Regions from separate parts of the Streptomyces sp. NPDC060064 genome, predicted to be linked through region 3. Evidence: riboswitches for the same ligand, from Rfam matches in the RefSeq annotation. Region 3 holds a riboswitch; each other region holds the start of a gene.
The links. A riboswitch is a leader RNA that binds a small molecule or an ion and turns the genes downstream of it on or off. The one in region 3 is predicted to bind cyclic di-AMP.

Region 1 (2,253 bases), on a different contig from region 3:
GCAGGACCCGGAGGCCCGGCCGGCCGGCGGCACGGGGCGCAGTCTGCGGCAGGGCTTCCTCACCAACGTCCTCAATCCAAAGGCGCCGGTGCTCTTTCTCAGCCTGCTCCCGCAGTTCGTGCCGGACGGCGTTCCGGTGCTGACACGCACTTTCCTGCTCGCCGCCGTCGTCGTCGTACTGGCTCTGCTCTGGTTCCCGCTGGTGGCACTGCTGGTGGACCGCCTCGGTCAATGGCTGCGCCGCCCGCGCACGACCCAGGCCGTGGAAGGCGTCACCGGTGGGGCCCTCACTGCGCTGGGCGTGACGCTGCTGGCCGAGCCGCTGGCGCACTGAGCCTTTGGCCGGCCCGGTACGCCGGTCGCCGACAACCGTCGACGACCGGCGGACCGTGAGCGATCAGCCGAGAGCGGCGGGACGTGAGCGGTGAGACGTGAGCGGTGAGCCGCCGGTCGTCAGCGCACCCGGCCGTACCAGACGCGCTTCGTCCAGATCTTCTCCAGCCGCACCACGCTGCCGGTCTTGGGCGAGTGCCAGATCTTGCCGCCGCCGGCGTAGATCCCCACGTGGTAGACGGAGCTTCCGGAGTGGAAGAAGACCAGGTCCCCGCGCTGCCGGGAGGCGGCCGAGACATGCTTGGTCCTGTTGTACTGCTGCTGGGCGGTGCGTGGCAGCTTCTTGCCGACGTTCTTGTACGAGTAGAACGTCAGGCCCGAGCAGTCGAACCGGTGCGGGCCCGAGGCGCCGTACCTGTACGGCGATCCCCTCTTCGATGCGGCCACTTTGAGTGCCTTGCTCGCATAGGCCGTGGCCGCGTTGGCTTCGGTAGTGGCGCCCGGCGCCACCAGTGTGCCGCCGACGGCGGCAAGAGTCAGGGCCGATACGGCACCCGCCCGGGACATCATGGTCAGAGACGGGACATGAATCTGCGCAGTCATGCGCAACCCTTCGTCAACCGCCTGTGAAGGATGACCTGTCGGGTTCGGACGGACGAAGATGCCCGGCCGCTGATGCGGCTTCACCCCTAGGGACGACCGGACTGCCCGGCCACCCCGTCCTGCTTGGGTCCTCCACTCCTGCCGATGCACTCCTGTCGACCAGACATCCGGAGCGGCGGCAGGACTCAGCGTCCGCCCGGACCGCCCCGCCGAGGTGGCGGGGGCTTGTCGTCCCAGGGATCTTGACTCATGCCATGCCGGATTTCCGTGCGAAACGACGGTATGTGAGTCTCGTCACCCCTGACCTGTTCGGGTGGACAGGGCCGTTTCGGTGATCGGTCCGCGACGCCTGACGAACGCCTTACCAGCAGCGGAACGGCTTATTCCGCTAGATCGGTAGTCGGGTTGCGCAAGTTGTGCGGTACCGCCGTTTGGATCGCGACTACACCGAATGAGGGAGGCCGCGCGGTACCCCGATGGCGGTAGACGGGAGTGGAGGATCCGTCAACTCATGGAAGCGGGCGGCATCGTCACCCGGCCCGCCCTGCGCTCGCCGTCGAGCACTCTGAGCGCTTCGGCGAGCGTCGCCGCATGCACTTCGCTCTCGCCGCGCATATGCATCAGCGTCAGCGCGTCCTTGAGCGCGGCGGCCCGGCCGAGCAGGGCCTGCGCCGCGCGCAGTGCGCCGTAGGTGTGCGTCGCGCGGGCCGGGTTGATCCGCCCCAGCAGATCGACGACCTCGAGATAGCTGTCGATGAAGTCGGCCTCGGCGCGGGTCAGTGCGGGCAGCGGCGGCAGTTCGGGTGGCAGCATCGGGGGCTCACCGCGCACCGGGGTTGATGAGCGAGGTCTTGCGGTTCTTGATGACGTGGTCCACCAGTCCGTACGCCTTGGCGTCCTCGGCGTCGAAGATCTTGTCGCGCTCCAGATCGGCGGCGATCCGCTCCGGGGTCTGGCCGGTGTGGCGTACGAGCATCTCCGCGAGTTGGGCACGCAGCCGCAGCAACTCCTGTGCCTGGATCTCCAGATCGGACGGCCGGCCCCACAACTGCTCCTCGGTGGCGGGCTGCTGGACGACGATCCGGGCGCCGGGCAGCGCCATCCGCTTGCCCGGGGCGCCGGCGGCGAGCAGCAGTGCGGCGGTTGAGGCGGCCTGGCCCAGGCAGGTCGTCTCCACGTCACAGGTGACCACCTGCATCGTGTCGTAGATCGCGGACATGGCGCTGAGCGAGCCGCCGGGGGAGTTGATGTACAGGCTGATGTCCCGGTCCGGGGCGGCGTACTCGAGATGCAGGAACTGCGCGATCACGTCGTTGG
Region 2 (2,253 bases), on a different contig from region 3:
TCTGCACGTCTACAACGGGACCCTGACCCTGACCCCGGCGAACACCGAGCTTTTCACCGTGGTCACCGTCGCCGGCCTGGCGCTCTTCATCAACCGGGTGGTACGGCTCAGCGGCAGGCGCCTGGCCTCCGCCCGGGACATCGCCGAGACCGCGCAGCGCGCCGTGCTGCCCACGCCCGCCGACCGGATCGGCGGGCTGCAGATCGCCGCGCGGTACGAGGCGGCGCAGGCGGACGCGTTCATCGGCGGCGACCTCTTCGCCGTGCAGGACACCCCGCACGGTGTGCGGCTGGTCGTGGGCGACGTCCGGGGCAAAGGTATGGGGGCGGTCGAGGCCGTGGCCGTGGTCATTGGGGCGTTCCGGGAGGCCGCCGAGCAGGAGAGATCGATCGAGGGCGTCGCCGGGCGCCTGGAGCGGGCGCTCACGCGCGAGGGGACGAGGCGGGGCACCCTGGACGTGTTCGAGGGGTTCACCACCGCCGTACTCGCCGAGATTCCGCGCGGCGAGGGCGTGGTGCGGGTGGTGAACCGTGGCCATCCGGAGCCGCTGGTGCTGCACGCCGACGGCGATCTGGACAGGCTGGAGCCGACCGAGCACGCGCTGCCGCTGGGCATGGGTGATCTGGGGGTCTTGCCGGACCTGGCGGACGAGTATCCGCTCCCGGCCGGGGCCACGCTGCTCCTCTACACCGACGGGGTGACCGAGGCGCGCGACGCGGACGGTACCTTCTACAACCCCGTCGAGCGGCTCGGCGGCCGGCTCTTCGCCGGCCCCGAGGAGCTGCTGGACGCGATCGTCGACGATGTACGCCTGCATACGGGCGGCGGTCCCAACGACGACATGGCGCTGCTGGCGGTCAGCCGCCCGCTCGACGGGCAGCCGGAGCGCCGCAGGACCGTAGACGTGATCGAAGGGGAGCAGGAAGACACGGGCCAGTACCGTGTGTAGTCGTAGGACACCCCTCCGCATAACACTTGACGCACCGTCAGAAGTGCGGTGCGGTCCGGGCACCGATCAAGTCGCCCGACTCCGGCCGCTTGTGTCCCGGTAAGTCCAGGCCAATGTCTTCAATGAATAGTCGGAACAGCTTGGATCCGGCCCTGGCGTCTATTAACGTTCGATAACGCAGCGCGGTTGTCCCAGCCGTCGCAAGAGACGGCACCGTGCGCACGCGCCGAATCCCGCAAGGGAACCGGGGAACCACCAATTGGGGTGAATCGGGCACCTTTTGCCGCATTGTTCGCGGTCGAAGCGCTCGTAGGAGACCTTCCTGCTCCGAACCCGTCAGCTAACCCGGTAGGCGAGAAGGAAGGAAAGGAGTACGCCTCCGTGGCGTCCAACAGCCCTGCCCCCGCACCCGAAACCCCCTTTCAATCCGACTTCTTCGGCGACGACGTAGCGGAGCGGGCATGGGAGGAATGGAACCCCACAGAGGACTCCGTTCGTCCGGTGCGCGGCCGGCACCGTGTCATGAAGCAGCGCGGCGGACTCGCCCGCAGCTCCACGGTGCTCGGCGTCGGTGTGATCGCAGCGGTCGGCGCGGGCGGCATGGCCAGCGCGCAGGACAAGCCGCCGGTCTCCATATCGCTGCCGGACCTTCCGGACTCGATCAAGGACAAGCTGCCCGACGCCGCGTCACTGCCGGGTGTGGGCGCCTTCATGTCCGACGGCGCCGACGCGCAGTCGGGGAACGCGAACGCCTCGCCGCTCACGGCGATGACTCTCGCCGCTGACGACGGCACCGAGGACGCGGAGACGGGTGCGGCCGGCGCCGGTGAGGCCCTGCGCGCCCGCATCCTTCAGCAGGCCGATCAGCAGCGGGCCGAGGCGGACGCCGGGGCCAAGTCGGCCGCGGAGAAGCTCGCCGCCGAGAAGGCAGCTGCGGAGGCGAAGCAGCAGCAGACGGCGGCGGAGGCGAAGGCCGAGGCCGCGAAGCAGAAGGCCGAGGCGGCCGCGGAGGCCAAGGCGGAGGCGGAGCGGCTCGCCAAGCTGGCCGCGAACTTCGCGCTGCCCACCTCCGCGTACACGATCACCTCCACCTTCGGCGAGGCCGGCTCCATGTGGTCCTCGGGCTACCACACCGGCCTGGACTTCGCCGCCCCGACGGGCACGCCGGTCAAGGCCGTGCACGGCGGCACCGTCAAGTCGGCGGGCTGGTCGGGCTCGTACGGCTACCGCACGGTCCTGGAGCTCGAGGACGGTACGGAGGTCTGGTACTGCCACCAGTCGTCGATGTCGGTCAGCGTGGGCCA
Region 3 (2,253 bases):
TCGATCAGGCGCTGCTCGGTGGCGTCGTAGCCGACGAGCTCCGGGCCGATCTGCTCGATGACGGCGAGGACGGCCTTCTCGACGCCCTTGCCCTGGTAGCGGTTCTGGTCACCGTCGCGGAGCTCAAGAGCCTCGAACGCACCGGTGGAGGCGCCGGACGGAACAGCAGCACGGCCCGTGCTGCCGTCGTCGAGGCCAACCTCGACCTCGACCGTGGGGTTGCCTCGGGAGTCCAGGATTTCCCGGGCTACGACGACGTCGATGGACGGCACGAGCATCTCCTTCTGGGATGTGACGCGAGAAGTGCAGGGTCTCTTGGCCTTGCGACATGAGCCTAACCGGCTCCACGGCATCGGCCAGCCGTTGCCCGCCCGCTGGGACGAAAAACGCCCCGAAGACTCGCGGCGCAGGACAAACAGCACGTGAACTACCTGCGGGTAACGCCACGAGGGCCCGGCAAGGACCGGGACGGGTACCGACCGGAACAGACAGAGCCCCGGCCCAGCGCGTACGGGGGGGAGACGCGCCGGACCGGGGGGTCTGGGACCCGGGGTCAGCTCAGGTGGAGCCGCACCGGGGGTCTGGGACCCGGGAGGTCAGCTCAGGTGGAGCTGCTGGCCCGGGAAGATCACATCGGAGTCCTTGACGATGTCCTTGTTGAGGTCGAACAGCTTCTGCCAGCCGCCCTTGACCTTCTTGGCCTCGGCGATCGTGCCGAGAGTGTCGCCGGCCTTGACCTTGTACTCGCCGTCGCCCTTCTTGAAGCCCTTGGCTGCGGGCGCGGACTTCGCCGGGGCGGCGGGGCGCTCGGAGCGCGTCGTGGGGGCATCGGCGCGCTTCGGGGCGGGCTTCGGGGCGGGCTGCGCCTGCTGCGTGGTGCCGGAGCCACCGTTGTAGGCGGCGTTGGAGAGGCCGACGCCGCAGTTCGGCCAGGCACCCTTGCCCTGGCCGGCCAGGACCTTCTCGGCGATGGCTATCTGCTGGGACTTGGAGGCCTGGTCGGCGGAGGAGGCGTACGCCGTGCCGCCGTACGCGGCCCAGGTGGAGGCCGAGAACTGCAGGCCGCCGTAGAAGCCGTTGCCGGTGTTGATGGACCAGTTGCCACCGGCCTCGCACTGGGCGACCTTGTCCCACTCGGAGGCGGTCGCGGCGGAGGCGGAGGTGGCGCCCATCAGCGGGGCGGCGACGACGGCACCGGTGACACCGGCGAGCGCGGCGATGCGGGTGGCCTTGGACGGGCGGCGGTGCTTGTTCTTGCTGGAAAACAGCATGGAACGTCTCCTCACCGACGCCTACGAGGTGAGCTGTCGGGTTCGGGCCAAGTGAGTTGCCCGGCCGCGCATGCTGCGCGCGGCTTCACCCCAAGCCGGCCCGTCGGCCGTTGCGTACTGCTCTCAACGGCCGGGCCCGGCGCTTACCTTGGGTCCCCCGCTCCTGCCTTCGGCGCTCTGTGCGAACGACTACTCCCCCCGACCGGCGGCAGGATTCGGCGTGACGGTCAGTGGTGCCCGCGGTGGCGAGCGGTTCAGACCGTAGACACAGCTCTCCCCGATGTCCAAAGACGAACATCGGGGAGGAATCGCCCATTTCACTACTCAGGGAACTCTCGTTTCCGCAGGTGAGAAGCGGAACAACCGGACCCGAGGGGCGAGATATGCCAGTTGGGACAAAGAGACCCATGTCTCAGTTGAACAAACTCGGACATACGCCAGCGAACTGCCGCTACTTCACGTCCAGATCGAGGCTCTGGCCAGGGAGGATGAGATCCGGATCGGCGCCGACCGTCTCGCGGTTCGCGTCGTAGATCGCGGACCAGCCACCGGGCAGCTTCTGCTCGTCGGCGATGGCCCACAGACTGTCGCCGGGACGGACGGTGTACTCGCCGGGCAGGGCGTCCGCTTTGTCGGTGTTGCCGGTCTTGTCGACCTCGTCACGTGTCGCACCGTCACCTCGCGAGGCATGGCGGGCATCTTCGCGCGGATTGTCCGTATTGCCCGGCTCGGTCTCCTCCGGGGCGCCACGGTGCTTGCCGGTGCCGCTGTCGGCGCCGGCGTCCTGCCCGGCACCCGGGTTCGTCGACTCGGACGGCCGGGTCGACGCCTTGGGGCTCGCCGGCGCGGAGGAGTCCACGGACGGCTCGGCGGAGGGCTCCGCGGGTCCGGAGGTCCCGGCGGAGGGCTCCGCGGACGCGGCCGGCGGTGCGGGGGTGCTCTGCCCCGGCGACGGCATGGCGCCCGGGTCGACGCCGGTCGC

Region 1: linked by a shared signal. The riboswitch ahead of ACFWDI_RS17710 (C40 family peptidase) and the one ahead of ACFWDI_RS02015 (transglycosylase family protein) in region 3 are both predicted to bind cyclic di-AMP.
Region 2: linked by a shared signal. The riboswitch ahead of ACFWDI_RS35630 (M23 family metallopeptidase) and the one ahead of ACFWDI_RS02015 (transglycosylase family protein) in region 3 are both predicted to bind cyclic di-AMP.

The regions. Positions count from the first base shown of each region.
Region 1 is NZ_JBHWWF010000013.1:142,583-144,835, reverse strand. Features, by position in the region: gene ACFWDI_RS17715 (LysE family translocator) at 1-334, shown strand, start outside; gene ACFWDI_RS17710 (C40 family peptidase) at 454-936, opposite strand; cyclic di-AMP (ydaO/yuaA leader) riboswitch at 940-1,124, opposite strand; gene ACFWDI_RS17705 (hypothetical protein) at 1,441-1,749, opposite strand; gene ACFWDI_RS17700 (ATP-dependent Clp protease proteolytic subunit) at 1,757-2,253, opposite strand, start outside.
Region 2 is NZ_JBHWWF010000046.1:19,556-21,808, reverse strand. Features, by position in the region: gene ACFWDI_RS35635 (PP2C family protein-serine/threonine phosphatase) at 1-949, shown strand, start outside; cyclic di-AMP (ydaO/yuaA leader) riboswitch at 1,164-1,319, shown strand; gene ACFWDI_RS35630 (M23 family metallopeptidase) at 1,331-2,253, shown strand, end outside.
Region 3 is NZ_JBHWWF010000001.1:419,298-421,550, reverse strand. Features, by position in the region: gene eno (phosphopyruvate hydratase) at 1-278, opposite strand, end outside; gene ACFWDI_RS02015 (transglycosylase family protein) at 597-1,271, opposite strand; cyclic di-AMP (ydaO/yuaA leader) riboswitch at 1,275-1,456, opposite strand; gene ACFWDI_RS02010 (transglycosylase family protein) at 1,723-2,253, opposite strand, start outside.